One region of the Paenibacillus guangzhouensis genome, then DNA from elsewhere that is predicted to be linked to it. Evidence: riboswitches for the same ligand, from Rfam matches in the RefSeq annotation. Region 1 holds a riboswitch; each other region holds the start of a gene.
The links. Region 1 has a riboswitch for cyclic di-AMP ahead of GCU39_RS23575 (C40 family peptidase). Riboswitches for the same ligand answer to the same signal wherever they lie in the genome.
Positions count from the first base shown of each region.

Region 2: it holds a riboswitch for cyclic di-AMP, as region 1 does, so the genes downstream of both, GCU39_RS21030 (KamA family radical SAM protein) here and GCU39_RS23575 (C40 family peptidase) in region 1, are expected to answer to the same signal.
Region 3: it holds a riboswitch for cyclic di-AMP, as region 1 does, so the genes downstream of both, GCU39_RS11835 (3D domain-containing protein) here and GCU39_RS23575 (C40 family peptidase) in region 1, are expected to answer to the same signal.
Region 4: it holds a riboswitch for cyclic di-AMP, as region 1 does, so the genes downstream of both, GCU39_RS14640 (C40 family peptidase) here and GCU39_RS23575 (C40 family peptidase) in region 1, are expected to answer to the same signal.

Region 1 is NZ_CP045293.1:5,234,422-5,240,055, reverse strand. It holds gene gdhA (NADP-specific glutamate dehydrogenase) at 1-112, opposite strand, end outside; gene GCU39_RS23580 (diaminopimelate dehydrogenase) at 368-1,345, opposite strand; gene GCU39_RS23575 (C40 family peptidase) at 1,540-2,040, opposite strand; cyclic di-AMP (ydaO/yuaA leader) riboswitch at 2,046-2,182, opposite strand; gene GCU39_RS23570 (carbamoyl transferase) at 2,436-3,239, opposite strand; gene GCU39_RS23565 (M1 family metallopeptidase) at 3,252-5,240, opposite strand; gene GCU39_RS23560 (YwhD family protein) at 5,343-5,634, shown strand, end outside.
Region 2 is NZ_CP045293.1:4,693,029-4,698,662, forward strand. It holds gene GCU39_RS21015 (TetR/AcrR family transcriptional regulator) at 1-187, shown strand, start outside; partial or broken gene GCU39_RS32055 (SulP family inorganic anion transporter) at 347-1,408, shown strand; gene GCU39_RS21030 (KamA family radical SAM protein) at 1,502-2,710, opposite strand; cyclic di-AMP (ydaO/yuaA leader) riboswitch at 2,901-3,040, opposite strand; gene GCU39_RS21035 (response regulator transcription factor) at 3,103-4,686, opposite strand; gene GCU39_RS21040 (cache domain-containing sensor histidine kinase) at 4,689-5,634, opposite strand, start outside.
Region 3 is NZ_CP045293.1:2,653,414-2,659,047, reverse strand. It holds gene GCU39_RS11845 (amino acid ABC transporter ATP-binding protein) at 1-462, shown strand, start outside; gene GCU39_RS11840 (Nramp family divalent metal transporter) at 794-2,140, shown strand; cyclic di-AMP (ydaO/yuaA leader) riboswitch at 2,311-2,485, shown strand; gene GCU39_RS11835 (3D domain-containing protein) at 2,488-3,249, shown strand; gene GCU39_RS11830 (polysaccharide deacetylase family protein) at 3,311-4,126, opposite strand; gene GCU39_RS11825 (dihydroorotate dehydrogenase electron transfer subunit) at 4,406-5,107, shown strand; gene GCU39_RS11820 (dihydroorotate dehydrogenase) at 5,088-5,634, shown strand, end outside.
Region 4 is NZ_CP045293.1:3,250,759-3,256,392, forward strand. It holds gene GCU39_RS14620 (DeoR/GlpR family DNA-binding transcription regulator) at 1-38, opposite strand, end outside; gene GCU39_RS14625 (LamG-like jellyroll fold domain-containing protein) at 61-1,815, opposite strand; gene GCU39_RS14630 (5' nucleotidase, NT5C type) at 1,828-2,370, opposite strand; gene GCU39_RS14640 (C40 family peptidase) at 3,464-3,928, opposite strand; cyclic di-AMP (ydaO/yuaA leader) riboswitch at 3,929-4,064, opposite strand; gene GCU39_RS14645 (response regulator) at 4,338-5,480, opposite strand.

The sequences.
Region 1 (5,634 bases):
TGACTGCTTGGTGGAACTCGCTCTCGTGCGGATTGCGTTTGATTACCAATTCATATACCGATTGTACATATTCTTTTGCTGCCGCTTGATTTTGTTCTGGGATGGCCGTGATCACTGTTCAAACACTCCTTTATAAAAGTTTGATTTACACTTTGTGTACGATGATTTGCATTTTATACTATACAAAATGGAAGCATTTCTCCAATAGAAATTATTTAACAAAGCGATTAAATAGCGCTATCGCACTAAAGCGATAAATGGTAAAAACGTTTACATTGTTGTTGCACAAATGATGTAAACGTTCCCAAGGGAAAACCAAAAAACCTGATCATCGTTAAGATGACCAGGTTTGCGCAAAATATAAGGATTACAGCAATTCGCGACGAAGTTCTTCAGCCGATTTCGGGGACAAGTAGCCGAGTGGAATATCGAATACCGTCTTCGCACCAGTTGCTCCTTCTTGGCTAAGGCGGTGAGCTGCTCTCGCGTAAGCTACGAGCACGCTTGCCGTGAACTCAGGGTTGCTCTCAAGCTTCAATCCGAACTCGATAATTTGCTTCGTGTTCTCACCTGTTACACCGCTGCGAATAACGAATCCGCCATGCGGCATGCCTTGATGCTCAGCCTGAAGCTGTTCCTCGGAGATGAATGTCACGGTTGTGTCATAATCAGAGAAATAGTTCGGCATATTTACGATCGTCTCACGAATTTGATCTTGGTTTGCGCCTTCTTCAGCGACTACATAGCACTCACGCAAATGTTTCTCACGTGTAGCGAGCTCTGGTGTCTCACCCGAACGAATGCGGTCGATCACTTCTTCAACTGGAACAGTGTACTGTACGCCAGCTTTTACGCCTGGCACACGACGGATCGCATCAGAGTGGCCTTGGCTAACGCCTTTGCCCCAGAACGTATAGTCTTTGCCTTCTGGCAGGATAGACTCCGCAAGCAGTCGATTAAGCGAGAATAATCCCGGATCCCAGCCTGTCGAAATTACGCTGAGGTTGCCACCTTCTTTCGCAGCTGCATCCACGGTATTGAAAAATTCGGGAATCTTCGCATGCGTGTCGAAGCTGTCGATCGTATTGAACATTTTGGCGATCACTGGCGTCTGCTCTGGAAGGTCTGTCGCGGAACCTCCGCACAGAATCATCACGTCAATGATACCTTTATATTGCTCTGCAGCTGAGATATGCTCGAATTTGATACCTGCTGTAGCGATTTGGTCTGGCTGTCTGCGAGTGAATACCGCTACGAGCTCCAAGTCTTGGTTCTGGCGAATGGCTTTCTCCACGCCTTTCCCCAAGTTACCATAACCAACAATACCTACTTTAATCTTTTGCATTGATAAAGTCCTCCTCTAGGGTATTCCAATATTCTGCTTGTCCACCCTTTAAAGTATATAGAAATATTACATTAAATGTAAACGTTATTCGTGAGAAAAAACCTCTATCGTGGTTCTTACTTTTATTAATACGGCTTTGGTAAAAAGAAACCCGCGAATGTGTCCAGTGGATGGACTTCGCGGGCTCCTTCTTATTATTCTACATCATCGTGATCTTGATTGCCGTCATTGTCATTGGTTTCATCAAAAATGTCCGAATTCGTCACTCTTGTTGCACCAACATAACGTTTCACATAATACGAATCACTTAAGCTGGAAATTGTAATCCCTTTTTTACTGGATGCATGTGCAAATTTATTGTCGCCTACATAGATACCGACATGCGAGATGCCTTTACCGGTTGTGTTGAAGAATACGAGATCTCCGGATTGAAGATCTGATTTTGCAACTTTTTGGCCCATTTTGTACTGTGATCTCGATTGGTGCGGAAGTTTGATGTCGAACTGCTTGAAGATGTACATCGTAAATCCGGAGCAATCAAATCCACTTGTCGATGTGCCACCGCTTTGATAGCGAGTGCCAATAACTTCGTTAACTTCTTTGTCAAGTTTGGAGTCTGCGGCGAAAGCGCTACCAACAGAGACTGTCATCGTTAATGCAAGTGTGACGATCATAGATTTAAATAACTTTTTCAAGAGGGTAATACTCCTTCCAACGCCTACGAGGTTAGCTAAGGGTTCGGTTGAAGGCTCCCTATGATCCCTTACTTGCAAGATCAATTCACCCAAAGATGGTTCCCCCGTTTCCTGGTGCGCAGGAACTCGGCTTCAATAATTTGGTGCACCGGATACGAATCACAATAATGACAAAATTGATTACAAACTTATTACAAAATCTTAACTAATTGCTATTCTAACAGACGCTACTCTCTTTGACAAACCTTTTTTTACGTTTTTACTCCATTTTTTGCGAAAAACAACGAATAACCCGACCTTCGCTAGGCGAAAATCGGGTTTATTCGTTACTTCTTTATTTTATTGGACGAGTATCGTGTTTCTATTTTTTGGGCACATCACTTTGTGGGGATATTTTAACATTTGCTTTGCCACAGTTGATATTGTGCTGCAATGCCCCACACTTTGACGATAGAGCGGACGAGATGGTAGGTCTGATGCAGAATAATAGCGATGAGCCCTGTCCAGATCCAAGCGGCAGCTGTAAAAATACTGCTGATCACAAGCAGGAATGCGAGCAGTAGAAGGGTGATGCCTAGAATCATAGGCAGGTTTTTGAGGGAGAGGAGCAGTCCGCGGAAGATCCCCGTCTTGCTCACCTGACCAAACTGCATGAATAAGAACAATTGATGCATGATCCATGCGAATACAATCCATCCGAAGATGATCGGTAGGAAGGCAACCCCTAGTTGCTCCAGGTTGTAGAACTTCCATTCCTGATAGAAGTAAGGAACGATCCAGTACGCTGGGGCGAGGATCAACAGGTTCTCCAGCCAATAGAACAGACAGGCCGGTTTCCACGCGTATTTCATGCCTTTGAAGAATAAGAGTCCTTTATCATCTTGATGGTGAATAGAATAGTAGAGTCCGGCGTTGATGAACGGTGTGATGATCATGCGTATGAGGAATAAGCCAGCCAGCATCCACAGGTAATAATCGATGATATCGGTCTTCATGAGTTGGAACTGGCTCTCGATTAAGAACATCTGCATACTCGTCTCAGTAGGGTGAGGATCCGGGTAGCGTTCTAGAAGGGGGACCACGATGGCGTCGATAAATCGATAGAGGAAGAAGCCCCAGATCAGCTGGTACAAGAATAGAATAATAACAATATAGAAATGATGCCTAACAATACTAAAGCTTTCTTTGATATATTTCATGCCGGGTTCACCTCACCATCCGAGTGCGTTCAAGATACTCTCGATCAGTTTTGCTGTACTGAAGTTAATTCGCGTTTTGACGGCTTCATCAATCTGGGCCTTCATGTAGTTATTGATGCGTTTATTCTCAAGCACCATCGTATCTTGCGGGTCGATCATCACCCAATCCAGCGGTGTCTTATGGGTGAGTGTATACTGAATCGTTGCCGATGCGCCGTCCCACATCCGCTTCACGGACGTACCGTCCTTGAACATGAACACGACAGGAACTTGCGGGTAATCGCCGCCTTTTTTGCGGAGAATGACTTTGGACTCATAGGCCGTCGCCCCTTTAGATTCTATCTTCTCCGCTGTAATGCTCTCCACGGCATAATCCGTCATGAATCCTTTATAGACGTATTGATTGAAAAACTCAGTCCAATTCTTCTTCGTGACTTGCTCGACGACACGCTGGAAATCCGACGTCGTCGGGTGGCGGAAGGCCCATTTATTCGTGTAGGTCTTCATAATTTTAGCCATCGTCTTGGCTCCCACTTGCTTTTCCAAGGCAACGAGCACCAGTTTACCGCGCGTGTACACATTTTCGGCATATTGGTCGGAGTCTTTGTATTTCCATGCGTAGAGAGACAGTGGAGCTGGGCTGGTCATATAGCTCGACTCGATCGGCAGATTCGGTACAATACCGTACTCCGTCTCCATGACGCGGTCCTCAGCGTAGGAGGTGAACCCTTCGTCCAGCCAAGCTTCTTCAAATTCATTGCTCGCAAGCATGCCGTAGAAATATTGATGTCCGATTTCATGAACGACAGTACGCTCTAGATCATACCCTGGGTTATCATCCATCGCCCCGAATGCCGTAATAAGGGTTGGGTACTCCATTCCGCCAGCCCCATTGCCTTCTTTAGGCGGTACGACGATCGAGAGTGTAGAATAAGGGTATTCTCCGTACCATTCGCTATAGCGAGCAAGTGACACCTTAGCGGCGTGGAAGTACCGCTCTTGCAGATCCTTATGCGCCGGATCAAGGTAGAGCTTGATTCGTACGCCAGGAACGTTCGGCGCAGAGAAAGGCTGTTCAGCATAGATGAAGTCCGGCGATGCGGCCCATGCGAAGTCATGCACATCTTCGGCATAAAATTGATAAGTTTTGTATCCGGCTTGGGTGGTTGCGCTTTTGGTTGGGAAGCCGGAGGCTGCCACTTTATAGGCTTCAGGGACTTGGATGCGCACGTTGTAGGTACCGAAGTCGGAGTAGAATTCGGAGTTCCCGTGGTATTGATGGATATTCCATCCTTCGGTCGTTCGCCCGCGCGTACCTGCGGGTTCATACACGGCCAGCTTCGGGAACCATTGTCCCGCCATGACGAAGTTGCCTGCGACACCCATGCGTGCGAAGACGTCCGGCATTTTGACATTGAACTTCATATTAAGCGTAATGGACTGGCCGGGCTTGACCGGCTGAGAGAGCCGAACCTTCATTAAAGTGCGATCATTCGGATTGTTGTCATCCGGCTGTACATACTGCATGCGTTTCATGAGCGACATACCTTCTTCGGTTTGCATGTCGGTGATTTCCATGGACCCGTAGCTGCCTTCCTTCATGACATCCCCGCGCAGTTTTCCGCCAGATTCTTGAATAAAGGTCGATTGCTTGGACGAAAATGCATTGGGATAGAGGTGGAAATACAGCTCATTTACGATATTTTTGCCGGGGTTGGTCCACGTGACGGATTGGCTGCCCTGCAGCGTCTTGCCGACCTGGGAATCTTCGAGCTTCACATTCGTGTGATATTCAACGATGCGTTTGCTATACACTTTCGAGGTCGGCGCCTCGATGGTCTGCTTCGGTTCTGCCGGTTCGCTTGCGGCCGTACGCTGTTCTGGAAGCTTCGACATGGTGGTGAGATGATCTGCCTGGTTTCTGCTGAACCAGATGGCATAGCCGAGCAGACAAACGATGAGCGAGATCGTTAGAATGCGTTTTGTTAGGCGTGGGGTCATACACGTTTACCTCCCGTTGACAAGCATGTACAGCATGTATATGTTTGCAATTTCAATAATATTAGCTAAAATAAAATTAAATCACTTGGAGGTATAATGCGGATGAGTTCTGAAGAGCAAAAACCGAAGAAACAGCTAGCCCTGAACGTTGTTAGCAAGAAGGAACATAAGGGATTTGGCGCAGGTTCAATCGACTTGAATAACGTCTCCCCGGTCATTATCGATCAAGGAGAAGCTTATATTGATATTGGTGCGATGCACGCGAAGAGTAAGATCGAGCGCGGAATTAAATTTCTCCCGAATCGGGATGAGGTGCCGAATGGTCGCAAATGCTGGATTGTCTGGGTTGCGGTGGACCGCAATGAGGAAGGTCAGCTATACGGCGGAATGACGG
Region 2 (5,634 bases), 540 kb from region 1:
CAAGCTGCAAGCCGAGGGCAAGCTGATTGATCTGCCTTCCCTGACGATTATGCGGCTTAGCGCCTCCGCCGTCATGGGCTATGTTCTGTTCCGCTCCATCTTAGAACCTCAAGAAGGGTCGGGCTGGGATGATACGCTCGAACGCGAAGCTACGATCCAATTCATTATGAAAGGGTTAGCCCCTTAACAGGAAACAGCAGGCTTCTGGGGACTCACCTTCCCGATTGCCTGCTGTTTTGCTATAACGGAGCCAACGCGCTCCACGCCTGAATTGAGGGTAGTTGAAATATATCAGTTTGTGTATAATTTGATAGGTTCGACACCGCATTCAAGGAGTGAAGCTGTTTTGTTCGTTCAATATTTAAAAAACGCATGGTTCTTCAACACGCGAAAAGACATATTATCCGGGATCACGGTCGCATTCCCGAAGCGATAGCCTTCTCGATTCTCGCCGGCGTCGATCCGATGGTCGGTTTATACGCATCGTTCATCATTGCTGTCACCATCTCGATCTTCGGAGGACGGATGGGCATGATCTCGGCGGCAACCGGCGCCATGGCTTCCCTGATGGGGCCGATTATCGCCAAATACGGCATCGAGTATTTGTTCGCGGCCTCGATTCAAACCGGTATCATTCAGTATCTTATGGGCGTATTACGGTTCGGCAAGTTCATTACCTTCATCCCGCATTCCGTCGTAACCGGGTTCGTCAATGCACTCGCCATCATTGTCTTCATGGCACAATTCCCGAATTTCAAAGGGGCGAACTGGCAGATGTTCGCCATGATTGCAGGTACGCTCGTGTTGATCTATCTGCTGCCGTTCGTGACGAGAGCCGTCCCCCCGGCGCTCGTGGCGATCATCGTGATGACAGTTATCTCGGTCACGATGCACCTCGATTGCGAACCGTCGGCGACATGGGCGACATTAAGCAGTCGCTCCCATTCTTCCACCTTCCCGATATCCGCTTGACGCTTGAAGCGTTCTGGTACATCTTGCCTCAGTCATGATTGTCACGGTAACCGTCGTCATCTTGACCTCTAACTTAGCGATCGGGGTCATGTCCGGCGTTGCGATTAGCGCGTTGATCTTCGGCTGGAAACTTGCCCGGATTGATGCCAGTACCTCTACAGACGCGCAAGGCAGCAAGGTGTATCGCATTAAGGGGCAGCTCTTCTTCGGCACGATGTCCCACTTCGTCGATCTCTTCGATGTGCACCACGATCCGGCGCACGTCATTATCGATCTTCATGCTTCCCATGTCTGGGATCATTCGGCCGTTACCGCCATCGCGAAGATCATTGCCAGATATGATCAGCAAGGCAAGCGCGTCACCTTGTCCGGACTGAATCTAGAGAGTGAGCAGCTCGTCGAACAAGCCGGCTTGCCAACACGGGCCGCTTCCTAAATTACCACAAACAAAAAGGGCAGCCGCTCAGCCATACGCTGAGCAGCTGCCCTTTCGTGCTATTCATTCCTAGATTGGTTCACTTCACAGTCATCACTCGCTGCTAGGATACGCCGGATGTCGGGATACACTGGCTGCGCGGCTTCCCTTCTGCGGGAACTGCGGCAGTTCATTCACCGAGACGACGGCGTCCGTCTTCTTCTTCGGCTTCTGCCAATACGCTTCATTTCCCGGCAGGTCATCGAACCAGGATGCATCTTTCGGACAAGGAAGCACCATGAACTTGCCGTAATGGTCATCTCGCGACTGATGGTACTTCAAGTAAGCTTTCCCGTCTTCGATCGCGAGAATTTCAATTTTCCCAGAGGTATGGCTCATCGACAAGCGAATTCTTTTGCCAAGACCGGATGTCTTCGCTTTAGCTTCTTCAACGAGGCGATACACCTGTTCGAGCGGCAGGACGAAATCCCGGTTGCCTGCAACAGGGCGATTAATGAAGAAGTAATAGGGCGTGACGCCGGCCCAAGACAGCTTATCGAGCAATTCCGCCAGCACATCGGCGTTATCATTGATGCCCCGCAGAATCGGGGTCTGATTCACGACAATCGCTCCAGCTTGATGCAACGCCTCAAACCCTCGTCTTGCTTCAGGCGTTATTTCACGCGGATGATTAATATGGGCCATCACATAAATCCGGCGATCGCTGTTCGAGAACGTTCGAATCGTCTCTAACAGTTCCTCGTCTTCATAAATCCGCATCGGATTGAATACTGGGATTTTGGAGCCAAGGCGAATAATCTTCACATGCTCAATCTCACGCAGTTGCTCCAGAATCAGCTTCAACTTCGGCGTGGCCAGGATCAAGCTGTCTCCCCCGGTCAGGAGCACATTATTAATCTCGGGATGCTGACGGATGTATTCGATGCCCGGACTCACATCCGACATCGCTTCCTTCACATCGTTGCGGAACAGCCGCTTGCGGAAGCAGTACCTGCAGTACGCGCCGCATACCTCAGAGACGATGAGCAGCGCCGTCGTCTTGTACTTGTGCTGGCAGCCCGGCACCACATAATTCGTGTCCTCATCGGAGGCATCCCATCTGCCGTATTCGGACAGTTCTCCCTCGTTCGGGATCACTAATTTCTTAATCGGGTCATTCGGATCGTTCCAGTCAATCAGCTTCAAGTAATAATCGTTCACGCGAAACACGAACTTCTCTGTAATTGGTCTGAGCTTCGCCCGCTCTTGCTCCGGGATCTCAACAATTTTATCGATATTCGTGATATATTTCGGCTGTGCCATTGTATTTCCTCCTTGAGAGTCAGATTTATGGTAACGCGTTGTCCCTCCTTCATTGGTCAAATGGTGCAAAAAAGACCCGTTGTCCGCAGAGCATGAAGCATGTGCTTCGTCCTTGCAGGCATCCGGGCCTCTCCCAATAGACGCAAAAAGACCCGGTTCAACGGGTCAGGGGGTGCGGCTAAGTTGTCAATCATTGACCCATCCACTGCTGACGAGGTTAGCTGTCGGGCTCGGGAAAGATGGTTCCCTACAACTCGTTCTTGATTCGCCCCTAATAATTGGTTCCCCCGCTTTCCGAACTTATCACCGGAAATTAAGCGTATTTCCATTTTACTACAATTTATCTTAGATAGTCAAATATTATATTATTGTATATTTCACAAAGTCACATTTCAACCGAGTTGGCGGCGGAAATGCTGCGGCGTCGCATGGTAGACCTTCTTGAACATTTTCGCAAAATAAGAGAAGTTGCTGTACCCGAGTGATTTAGCGATATCCGAGATCGGCAGCGATGAGGTCGCAATCAATTCTTTCGCCAATTTCATGCGCTCGTTCAGAATATAATCTGTCATCGACTCGCCCACCTCACGCTTGAATAATCGCGACAGATAGGCAGGATTCAGGTGCACGTACTCTGCCAACTGCTCTCTCGTAATCACTTCGCTCAGATGATCCGCAATGTAACGCTGCACCTGTTCAATCACCGAATCGTTCTGATGTAAGGAATGGGATACCCGTCCGATCAGCCGCAGCGCCCACTCATGCATCTGATCCAGTGTTCGGGGAGCCGTCCCGCTCAGTTGACTTTGCCCTTCATGCAGGAGTTCGTGAGCTGACAATCCGTTCTTGTGCAGAATGTAATGAATCATCTGGAGGAATCCATGGTTGAATGCCTGCATTGCGCTCGCAGATAATTTCGGGTCCGCTCGGAATGCAGCTATACACCGTGCAAGCTCCTTCTCAATCTCTGCCCGCTTCCCCTGCTCGATCAGAATCGTCCATGCCGAGAAAAGCGGCAGCTTCATCATGCCGGGCTTCTCCCGGTTCCGCAAGAAATACACTTGATTGGACTTATGCAAGTTGTTGTACTCGAGCTCCAGCAGCTCCTGATACATCTCGCCGATGTTGAACAGCGAAGTATTTTCCCCGATATAACAAGAAATCTGGCAATTGAAATACTGACTGCATGAGCGGATATAGTCCTGACACACCTCATATAGGTCTGCTCCAACCTTCTGCCCCTCGTCCAGATAACGAATCACCACATTCACGCCTTGGCGCGTCTGGATCACCACCCCATTCGCCTCCTGCAGCAGCAGTTCAGAAGCCGCCTTGCGGATCGCGTATTCCATCATCTCTTCATCCCTAGTGCAGAATTCACGCTTCCACGCCTCCACACTAATGAGAATTGGCAACATCTGAATATCAGGCGAAATCGTCAGATCATGCTCCTCTAACAGGTTCTGCACATTGGTCGGCGTACACGTAATACGATTCGTTAGCACGTCATTCCAGAATTTCTCGGCAATGAGCGGCTTCTTCTTCGTCCAGAGCTCATAGTACGGCTTATATTGTTCACGCAGCTGCAGCAATTCCTTCTCCTGCACAACGGATTGCAGCATTTTCGCCAACGTCGATTGCAGTACCTCATACTCCACAGGCTTAAGCAAGTAGTCGAAGCTATCGAGCTGGACCGCCCGCTTCACGAAGCTGAAGTCAGAGTGGGCCGTCAAGAACACCGTCTCCGTCGCAGGAGAGTGGGTATTCACCCATTCCAGCAGTTCGATGCCCGTCCCCTTCGGCATTTCGATATCGCAGATGAGAAGATCGATGTGCGTGCGTTCGAATACCTTCATCGCTTCCCGCATGTTGTATGCTTCATAGACTTCCGATACGTGCAGCTCCTCCCAATTCACGCCGCTCTTGATCCCGAGCACGGCATAAATCTCATCATCCACGATCAGCGCTCTATACATCTTTACCCCTCCCAAGGTCTACCATCGTACGTACTGAATTGCTCCAATGTGCGGTAAGGAAGCACAAGTCTAACCTTCGCCCCCGCACCCGGCTCATTTGAGAACGCAAGCACGGCATCTTGCCCGAAAATATGCTTCAACCGATGATGCACATTCCAGATGCCCAGATGCTCATCCTGCGGCTGCGTGAAATAACTCCCGTTCTGAAGCGCTTCAAGCACATCTTCCGGGAACCCGCTCCCATTGTCTACAATCACGACCTCATAGAAATCCGGCTCAGAGATGGGAGCAATGCGAATCTCCATATGAAATGGACGATCCATAAAGTCAAATCCGTATTTAATAGAATTCTCGATAAAAGGTTGAATGAGCAGCGGCGGAATACAGGCTCTCTCCAGCCCCTCCGCAATACGATAGGAATACGTCACACGCTCCGGAAAACGCAGCTGCTGAATCCGAATATAGCTCTCCATATGCTCCATTTCCTCGGCGATCGTTACGACGATCTGATTCGTCTTCGTCGCGAACCGGAAATATTTCACCAAGTTTACGCACATCACCTGAATCAGTTTATAGTTCTTAATCTCGACCAAGTTATAGACGATATTGATAGAATTCAGCAGGAAATGCGGATTGATCTGGAGCTGCAGATGCTTCAATTCGGCCTTGTGCGCCTTAATTTGTTCTTCATAGACGTTAATTTTCAATGTCTGAATTTCGGACGCCATCTCGTTATACGCCTCATTGATAATCGTGAACTCCCTTGTCTTTGGATTATGCAGACGGAAGGACCATTCGCCTTGCTTAATCTTGCGCATCCCGCGGATCAGGTTGTTCATCGGCTTCAGCATGATGTCATTAAGATAAATCAAATAAAAAATTAATAGGATGCCTGCTAGGATCGGGATGATGAAAATAAAACTGCGGAACTTCGTTAATTTCTGCAAG
Region 3 (5,634 bases), 2.6 Mb from region 1:
TTATTCCCGCATAAGACTGTCTTAGATAATATTACACTTGCACCAATAAAGGTATTGAAGAAGGACAAAGCTTCGGCAGAGCAAATTGCGCTCGATTTACTTCGCCAAGTTGGGCTTGAAGATAAGAAGCATGTCTATCCTTCGCAATTATCCGGTGGACAGAAGCAGCGTATCGCCATTGCCCGCGCACTCGCGATGCAGCCGCACGTGATGTTGTTCGATGAGCCGACATCAGCGCTCGATCCCGAAATGGTCGGGGAAGTGCTGGATGTAATGAAATCCCTTGCGGCACAAGGGATGACAATGGTCATCGTAACTCACGAGATGGGCTTTGCGCGAGAAGTTGGCGACCGCATCGTGTTCATGGATGGCGGGAAGATCGTCGAGGAAGGCGATCCGCAGACCGTATTCAGTGCACCGCAGCATCCGCGTACACAAGAATTTCTTAGCAAGGTACTCTAATCTAGAACCACATCATCCTTCGTCCCTGTCAGGGCGGAGGATTTTTTGTTAACCTAACGAAAGCTAATAATGCAGGTGTGGCGTGGATTCTTTGCTTAATTGTTGGTTAGGGGCCGAAGTTTAGGTATTGACAAAAAAAGTTTCCCTAGTACAATTTAGAGTATAGAACATTTGCATTGTCTCTGAATAAGATGTTGAAGTGGCCTATATTTTTTTAACCAAAAGTTGCACTAAGGAAAAATATTTTGTCCAATACACAATTGACATAGATAGATATGAGGAAAGTAGCACGAGCAGGATAGGAGTGATCGATATGGAGAACAATGTAGAAATGAAATCATTGAATAAACCATCATTTGCGAAGAAGTCATGGCGGCAGGAGCGGGATCAACCGTCATTGCCAGAAGTTCATCGTTCGATGAAAATACCTAAGAAAGGTTCATGGCTCAAGAAGTTTTTAGCTTTTGCAGGGCCAGGTTATCTGGTTGCGGTAGGGTATATGGATCCGGGGAACTGGGCGACGAGTATTGCCGGAGGTTCGATGTTCGGCTATACACTATTGTCCGTCATCTTCGTCTCGAACCTTATGGCGATGCTCTTGCAAGCACTCGCCGGCAAACTTGGGATCGTGACGGGTCGAGATCTTGCGCAAGCTTGCCGTGATCATTATACGAAGCCAGTGAATTTCGTCCTGTGGGTGCTCTGTGAACTGGCCATCGCAGCTTGTGATTTGGCTGAAGTCATCGGGGCCGCGATCGCGCTGAACTTGCTATTCGGGATACCTCTTGTATACGGTGTATTAATTACGGCAGTCGACGTTCTCATCGTGCTGTTCCTACAGAACAAAGGGTTCCGATATATTGAGATATTGGTTATCGTCTTGATCGCGACCATCGGCGGTTGCTTCGCAGTAGAGTATTTCTTATCTAGACCTGACCTTGGCGGCATCGCACGCGGCTTTATTCCGAGCGCAGAGATCATTACGAACCCAACGATGTTGTATATCGGGATCGGGATTTTAGGGGCCACTGTGATGCCACATAACTTGTATTTGCACTCATCTATTGTACAGACGCGGAGCTTCGAGGAGAATTCTGCGGGGAAACGTCAAGCGATTAAATATGCAACATGGGATTCATCCATTGCACTATTGTTCGCACTGTTCATTAATGCTTCCATTCTTATTATCGCAGCCGCAACGTTCCATGAGGCGGGGATGACGAGTATTGCGGATATTGGAGATGCCTATCATATGTTAACGCCGCTGCTCGGCACAACGCTTGGTAGTATCGTCTTTGGGGTTGCGCTCTTAGCATCAGGACAGAACTCAACATTAACAGGTACCTTAGCGGGGCAGATCGTCATGGAAGGCTTCCTGAATATACGACTTAAGCCTTGGCTGCGCAGATTAATTACACGGATGATCGCGATTATTCCAGCGGTGATCGTAACCATCATGTATGGTGAGAAGGGTGTCAGCGATTTGCTTATCTTAAGTCAAGTCATTCTATCGCTTCAACTATCCTTTGCTGTCGTACCTCTCGTGAAATTCACAAGCGACCCTGCCAAAATGGGGGAATTCGTCAACAAACCATGGATGAAATGGACGGCATGGTTCGTAACGATCGTAATCATTATCTTGAATGCGTATCTACTGTACAGCACATTTTTCGGTTAATTAAACGTTATTTTTAGCTGAGGAAGACCTATTCGAATCGAGTCCAGCACTCGGTGAATAGGTCTTTTTGTTGTAATTGTATCAAAAAATTAATCACAAAAAACGCTGATATACCGCATGGTTGAGCGATTTGTCAAAAATTGCTTGCGCACTGGTTACAAAATTGTGATATATTGATTGAGCCGAAACTTCGATTGCTGAAGTGCGGGGGATGATTCACAGCTGAATGGATGAAGAACAAAATCCACAACAATCGATTCAGCTAGGGGTGAAACGCGTAAGCGTAGGGTTGTATCCTCAATCCAAACCCGACAACTAACCTCGTAGGCGTATGAAAAGGAGGAATTATGAAAATTTTTAATCTGAAGAAATTGTCCATTACGTTGATAACTGCATTCTTAGCTGTTCAATCGATTACTGTTGTTGCAGCAGCGCCTTACTACGCGAAAGACGGAGATACCTTCTTCAATATCGCAAAGGCGAATAACATCGATATGAATGATCTCATGAAGGCGAATCCGAACGTCGATCCACTCAATATCTATCAAGGATTAAAGATTGATTTTCCTGGAGCCAAAGAACAAAAAGCTGAGGTTGCCTCAGCACCGGCAGCAGCATCCGAACCGCTTGCAGCAGAAGCAAAAGCAGTTGCAAAATCTGCACCTGCGCCTACAGCAAAGAATGAGGAGAAGCCGGTAGAGAAACCAGAGCCGAAGAAAAAGGAAGCAACAGTGTCTGCCTTTGCATCATCAGATAATGTGGTCCATATTTCTGGCGAGCCTACAAGCTACAAGAAATCGATAAATGTGAAAGCGACAGCCTATACAGCTGCAGCAAGTGAAAATGGATCATGGGCAGGGAAAGATTATTTCGGTAATCAATTGAAGCACGGTACAATTGCGGTTGACCCGGACATGATTCCGCTTGGTACGAAAGTATTCGTAACAGGCTACTCATTTAACGGATTACCAGCAGGCGGATTTGTGGGTCGAGCGAATGACATTGGCGGCAGTATCAAAGGGAACCGTATTGATATCTTCGTCGATACGACACAATCGAGTGCGAGCAAGTTCGGTATTCAGAATGTAAAAGTATTTATACTTTCTTAATAGCGACAAACGCTTCCCATCCTTGAATAAGGATGAAGGAAGCGTTTTTTTGTTCTTCGTTTTATGAATTGCTCTTTCGGACATGGAACATATCTGTCAAGGTAACGAATTGATAACGTTTATTTTTCAGTCGTTCAATGACTCGTGGCAGAGCTTCCAGCGTCCCATTTAAGACCCCTCCAACATTCCCGCCTGCATGCTGCAGAATAATCGAACCCGGCCGTGTAGTCGTTAGGATATTGCTCATGACTCTCTGGGCACTTAGTCCTCGCCAATCTTGGGAATCGACATCCCAATTCACGATAATATACCCTTGGCTTCCAGCCCATCGCACTTGCTGCTCGTTGATTTCACCGTATGGAGGGCGAATGAATTTGGGGTGATACCCAATGATTCGATGCAATATCGCGTCCGTTCGCAAGATTTGCCGTTTGAATTTCACCATGGACACCTTCGTCAGCAAAGGGTGATTGTATGTATGGTTGCCGACGAGATGGCCTTCCCGCACCATCCGTCTTACGATATCGGGGTGCTTCTCGGCACGATAGCCCATCACGAAAAAAGTCGCTTTGACGTTATAGGCTTTGAGTACATCCAGCACTTTACCTGTGAACTCATCTGGCACATCATCGAACGTTAAGGATACACGTCTCGCATAGGACGAACCGTTATTTTTGAAGATGGCAGGGTATTTATGACGCAGTGATGACAAGGCACGGTAACTATCTTCTGCACGAGATCGGCGATTGGATTTGGTCCGCTCTGATTTCTTGCGATGCGAGACCGTCTGTCTCGTCGCATCCGGTTCGGACAACTTCTGCTTGGTCTCTGTCTCAGCCCCTTTGGAATGGAGTGTTACGGGGGATGTCTCTAGCACTTTCGGTAGCGGTGACGGATCAGAAGAATTTGAACAACCGCTACAGAGCATGATGAGGACTAGGAACAGTATACAACACGAACGCAAAGCGAATCCCCTCCCTTCAATACACTGTTTTGCACATTCGGAATCCGTCTCTTTGTTATGTCCTTTTCGATGGTGAATTATGCGAATGTTTCCAATCGAATCAAACGCATCGATGTGAACATTGTCACAGCTTCGGCAAGCGCCGCAAGGCATAGTATAAGAAGGCAAAACCCTGTTAAAAGGAGGGCGCATGTGAATACCGTTAAATCCAATGTGAAGATCGCAAAAGACGTATACCTGATGAAAATTGAAGGACATTTTGAGGGCCGAATGGGGCAGTTCTACATGCTTCGGGCATGGTCAGATTATCCCGTGTTATCCAGGCCGATCAGCATATATGATATCGGTGTGCAAGAGATCAGCTTCTTATATCATGTAGTTGGGGAAGGGACAGAACGTTTCAAGCAGCTTGAAGCGGGCGATCCGATCCAACTGGAAGGACCTTATGGGAACGGCTTCCCTGTAGTGCAAGGCAAGGTAGCGCTAGTCGGCGGGGGAATTGGGATCGCCCCGCTATACTTCGCAGCGAAGCAGCTGCAGCAACCGGACATTTATCTAGGATTCAGCCGAGAATCATATCTTGTCGATGAGTTTAGACCTTTCGCAGGCGAAGTCGTCTGTGATGTAGGCGGAATCATTGTCAATCAGATCGATTATACGAGGTATGACGCTGTGATCACGTGCGGACCGCATGTCATGATGAAAGCATTAACGGAACGTGCGCGTGGATCAGGGGCCAAAGTCTATGTCTCACTTGAGAAACGTATGGCGTGCGGCATTGGAGCATGTCTCGTATGCAGTGTCATTTGCCAAGGTGGTAACCGAAAAGCTTGTGTGGATGGTCCGGTATTCGCAGCGGAGGAGGTTCGATTTGATGCAGAACATGGCGTGTAAGGTTGCAGGCGTACATTTTAAAAATCCAATCGTAATGGCGTCAGGGACATTTGGGTTCGGCAAAGAATATGCGAAGCTCTATGATATTAATCGTCTAGGCGGGATATCCGGCAAAGGATTAACCCTCGCGCCAAAGGCAGGGAATCCCGGCGTACGAGTATGGGAGACCCCATCCGGCATGCTGAATAGCGTAGGACTTGAGAACCCGGGGATTGAATATTTCCTAAAGGAAGAAACGCCATACTGGGAGACGCTGGATACGGCAAGGATCGTGAATCTGGGCGGCGGCTGCATAGAGGATTACCGGATTGGTGCAGAACTAATTACAGCCCACGAGAAAAGGCTGAGAGAGGGAGGACGCTGTTCCATCGATATCATAGAACTCAATATCTCTTGCCCGAATGTGAAGGAAGGCGGGATTGCGTATGGCGTTCAGACGGAGACTGCGAGAGCGGTTGTACGCGAAGTTCGTCAGGCGACATCACTTCCACTCGTCGTCAAGTTGTCACCGAATGCGGAGAATATTG
Region 4 (5,634 bases), 2.0 Mb from region 1:
AATATATACTGCTTGCGTTCTTCCGATAATAGAGACACGCCGTAACTCCTCTTTTCCTCATCAGATATCCGGTTGAAGCAGTCCAAAACGCGCCTTAAAGTGCAAAGGAATCGTAAAGGAATGATCTTCACCCGTTAAAAAGCGGTAATCAGGATAGCTTAGCTCTTCATCGGCTGCCATTTGATCGACCCATGGTGAAAAGGTGCGGAACTTTACTTGGTTGAGCGCTTCATCAAACTCCGCAAGCCGCAGCCAGCCGTTGCCGCCCCGATAACTATCTTGATAATTGATTAATAGTTGAATCACATCCTGTCCATGCTGGTTCGATCGAACCTGATATCCCGCTCCATCATAATGACCGTTTACCGTCATGAACACCTGATTATACGGATCAACAAGCTGTTCCCAAATCATACGTCCATTCGCCGATTCTTCTAATTGACGGGTATGATTGTGGTATAGAATATCATGAGAGATAACAACCGTAGGCAGCTCTAGGTGTTCATCTAGGATTTGCTTGCACCAATGAATATCTGATGTGAGGTGCTTCATATCGACTATCAGCCATAGATAGTTGTAACTTCCCGCTTCCATGATGCCATAGGAGCTGTAGCGCGAAGGGGCGTATCCCTTCACATAGGGCTTATCCTTGAAGCGATGCGGACCGAAATATCCGAGATACGTATCCGCATCATCATAATCATGATTGCCTGCCGTCATCAAATAAGGGATCTCATCATGATCGAGGATGGATATCGCCAGTGAAGCCCGTTCCCATTCTTCTCTAGCATCACTATGGTCTACCACGTCGCCAAGAAATGCCGTCATGGCAATATTCCCATGGGAAGACCACTTCCTCACCCACTCCACCTGCGCATGGAACATATGTGGATTAAGATATACAAGTTTCTGCGGATCAGGAATGAACACAAAATGGTAATTACACTGCATGTACGAAGCGACTTCTCCTTCATTTGTACCCTCGAGAATCTTAAGCGGCTTCAGATCATCCAGCCATGCCGACTTATGCAGCGGCTTATCCGTTAGTCGGATCTGGCTAATTCGCCCTGAGAATAATTTGTCGAGCTTCCCTTGCCATTCAGATGCACCAACATTCCATCCCTTCCCCGGGACGACAGAGAGCCCCTGAAGATCTTGCTGAAGGCAAGCATAGTCACATATGCCATTCACATAGAGCAGCGTCTGTTTGGTATCGTTCACGATCACAACATGATGCCATTCCTCCTCTTTCAAATACCGCGACCAGCTCGTCGCTGACGTATTCCCCTGTGCCGGATGGTAGACCCACTGGTACTCCATGCAATTGGATACCGATAACGTCGCAAGCAGCTCGTGTTCTGCCTCTCGCCCAAGCTCTGCCCCGCTCCCCTGTCTCGTTAGCACGCCCATCCAACTGTGTGAGGCCTCATCAAAAGGATGGGGCAGGTGCACAATGGCTTCGATCGTATACCCTTCTTCAAAAGAGAGTTCGTTGATCGGTGCCTTTTCAGTCGTCCGGAAATAACTGCGGCCAGCAGCATCGAGGTCATTATTAAAACTCAATACCTCTCCATGGTATGGATCTTGCTCCCACTTCATGGATGGCCGCTCCTCTGACAGATCTAATGGATTAGCAGCGCAAGGAATCGATACGGCCTCCAAATGATTTCCATTTCCACTCTGATCTTCAATGATGAGATCACCCGCTTCCATGGAGCCCGATAATACATGATCCGAACGGAAAACCCAGTGTGCAACAACACGCGGCAAAGACGCATGGCTCTTCAAATGATCGTCCATTTCTCGAGAAGTCATGTCTGGCACCTCTCAATCACACGGCTGGAGTTGAGCCATGAACCACGCTTTTGCTTCCAACCAATTATTCACACGTACATATCCGGTCTCATGAACATTGCGAGGCGCTGTAAAGAGAATCCCTTGCCCCTCGAAGGCACGAAGCTGATTCACATTGTCATCGACCATGTAGTCTGCGCGAATGATGCTCTTATCGCCACAGAATACAAAGTTCATCGCATTCAAAAAATCAAAATGCTCCAGCAGCCACTCATACTTGGCCTGGAAAGAGGCCGGTACTTCCATGGCTGCAGTAGTAATATAGATCTCGTAATGTTCCGAGAGCTCTCGAAGCACTTCTTGGCTATGCGCCATCACCTTAATATTGCGAAAGAAATCTTCCCGATCATAATAACTTTCAATCGCCTGTCTGGCATTAGGCCTAGCCTGAACCAAGTTCATACCTTCAAGTTCTGACACCTTCAGTTCATCTTGATAATCCCGGTTATACCACTCCAGATGTGTAGTCAGCGTGTCTGCAATGACTTCATCCATATCAATGGCTATACGTTTCATCGTTCGCTCCCCCTGCAAGTCATGATCACATCCAACACAATCAGGCAACAATACAAATAAGTCTCACAGAACCAAAACGGATGTCTCCATCATAGAAGATATATGTTAGCTTTATTTAAAACTTTTGTTAAATATTTGTAAATGGATGGTGTTTATGCATATTTAGTTTGGTGTCTATGGTTTAAGAGACTATACCTCTTGAAAGTAGTTAGAATATACTATCGTAACTCGTGTTAGTTAAATTAGTTCATGAAAGGTTGAGCAATGATGAGATCAGATAATAACTTCACGATCAACGACGACGGTTATTCCCCAGATGAGCAATCTCCACCAATGAATAGTCCTCCTTCCAAATCTTTTTTTGAGCATATCGGTGGAATGGACGGTGTGATGTCCATCATGGGACAATTTCAACAAGCATATGGATTGTACAAGCAAATGCGCCCTACATTTGATTTGTTTAGCTCGTTTATGCAGCCCAAAGCATTCGTGCAGAACGTGAATTCACATAAGAATAGAAACAAGAGTTCGAGATCCCGTAATGGTAATAAAAGAGCCAATAGTCATGCTGCATATAGAAAAAGAGTTGCGAAGGGAAAGCGGATCTGAATCATTCGGTTCCTGATCCTCGCCAGATTAAAAAAGACTGCCTAACAAACTCTAGGCAGCCTTTTTCTTGTGTTTTAGTATAATGTAGGAATTGGAGGACATGAAACTGCACTGATAAATCTTGGATCCATACCGTAGTACGACCAGAACACACCATTCCAACGATAGCCCGAAACTTCACCATATTCCACACGTGTCGGATAAAACCAAAAGCTTTCCCCATTTATTAACCATACATATGTGTATTGATGAACGCAGTCTACGATATAGGATACAGCAGGTTTTTGTGGGACGAAATTTGGGGGTGGGGACTGTGGCATATATGTCATGTGATTTCACTCCTTATGAAGGGGAATCAATTTGAGCTATGTATTGTATGTAGGTTCATAACTAAATGATCGTACAGACGCCTAATTCAATAAGAAAAGGACAAGTCGGTAAGTAATTTTACTTACGATCTTGTCCTTAAAAGCAATTGCTAATATTAGCTCATCATTTTATGATAACTTTGCTGACTGACAACACGTCTAGCCGTAACATACCGATTTTTATAATAGGATTCAGACAGACTACTTATCGTTACACCTTTACTGCTTGATGAATGCGCAAACTTATTGTCGCCAAGGAAAAGACCAACATGAGAAATCCCTTGTCCATCCGTATTGAAAAACACCAAGTCCCCTGCGCGTAGATTTGCTTGATCTACCTTTGTACCTTCTGTTGCCTGCGTTTTTGAAGTACGTGGTAAATCTAACTTGAACTTATCAAAAATATATTGAATGAAACCCGAGCAATCAAAGCCAGATTTTGTCGTACCTCCCCAGAGGTATGGCGTTCCAATAACTTTATCCACTTCATTTGTAAGATTAGACGAACTAGCATATGTACTTGTGGTACCAGCGGTAAACAACATTGCCGCTCCTAACATGGAAATAATGACTTTCTTCATGATGTCTCCCTTCGATGCCTACGGAGTTAGCTGAGGGTTCGGTAGAAGGTTCCCTATATTCTTCAATAGATTAGAATAATTCACCCAGAATTGGTTCCCCCGTTTTCTCTAAATAGAAATTCGGCCAAATATTAATTTTTTGTAACCTTTAATACTGTATTATATTTTCAGGTATTTTGTCAAATCATCTTGTAAGAGCTTACTATAACTAGATCAGAGTCACATGCTAGATGTCTAAGTGACATGAGACCTTGATACTGTAGACTTTTGTCCTATTCAGCATTGACGAAATATCATAAAATTACAATGACAAGTAACAATAATGAGTCGAAAATACCAATTACAAAATTGTAAATAGTTATTCATAATAAAAAAAGAGTGAAGCACATGAAGTACTCCACTCTTGTGTTCATATCAAGTTATTACACCACTGCTCATACCAACGGATAATTTCTTCACTGATCGGGAGCTCCATATCACTTTCCATTCTCGTCTTCAGTAGAAAAAATTGTTCTTCTACACCCACTTGATTATCAATCGCATGATTAAGCTTCATTAATAAGAAATAGTAATCTTCCTCATCCGGTTTTATCCGCTGAGCGTCCTGAATCAACCGAATGGCTTTATCCATTAAGCCTTGTTGCTCATAAAATTCGCTTACTCTTCTTATTTGGTACAGCCATAACATTCGCAATCGTTCCCGTTCATGCTCCGCCCATAGGTACTCGTAATTTCCAAGATAATCACCAGTATACATCTTTAACACATGTTCATGAGAATCGACGGTGTCTGCATCAAGACGACCCAATTGCTTCAAATCTTTTTCCCATAACTCCGTATCAACGTGAGCATTCCCCATATCCAGCCGATAGCCTGTCTCCAATTCACCAATGCGGATGGAAATCGAATCCATCCTGTAATTTTTTAAAGTCTGGCGTATATGGTAAATCGCCGTATAGAGATATTGTACCGCTTTATCCTCTGGCGTGTCTGGCCATAACAATTCAAGTAGTAAGTTCCGACTGACTACCCGCTTGCGATGGTGGAGCAGATAAGCGAATAATTCCTGTGCCTTACTCGTCCGCCACTTCACGTTCTGCGTCTTCATGGCATTTAACTGAAAGCGGATTTGTTCGAAGCAGCAAACCATAGGCGTATTCAAATCCTGCGTTTCCTTTGTTCCTTTTAGATTCATTTTATCCATAACGCGCATGACCGTTTGGTTTAGTCGCTCGAGTTGTACCGGCTTCATGATGTAATCCACAGCATAAAGCTCGAATGCACGCACGGCATACTGATCGTAACCAGTGACAAAAACAATTTCCGTACCAGGGACGACGGTCTGTATCTGCATGCCCAGCTCTAATCCATCGATCTCAGGCATTTGGATATCCAAAAAAACGACATCGGGGCGATGCTCTAAAACGCCTAAGGTCACTTCATTCGGATCCGAATATGAGGCGACGATCTCCACACCACTAACCACACGTTCAAGCAATTTCTGAAGTCTACTCAATGCTAGCGGCTCATCGTCAACCAAAATAACTTTCATTTATTAACCATCCCTTTTGCATATACTTGTTAAGAATAATATTTTTAGTAATAAAGTGAACATTAATCATAAGGATGCTATTAGTGAAAGTTATGTCTTCCAATATATCGACACTTTCATTATTTAATATCGGTCAGGTAACATAATGGAATGA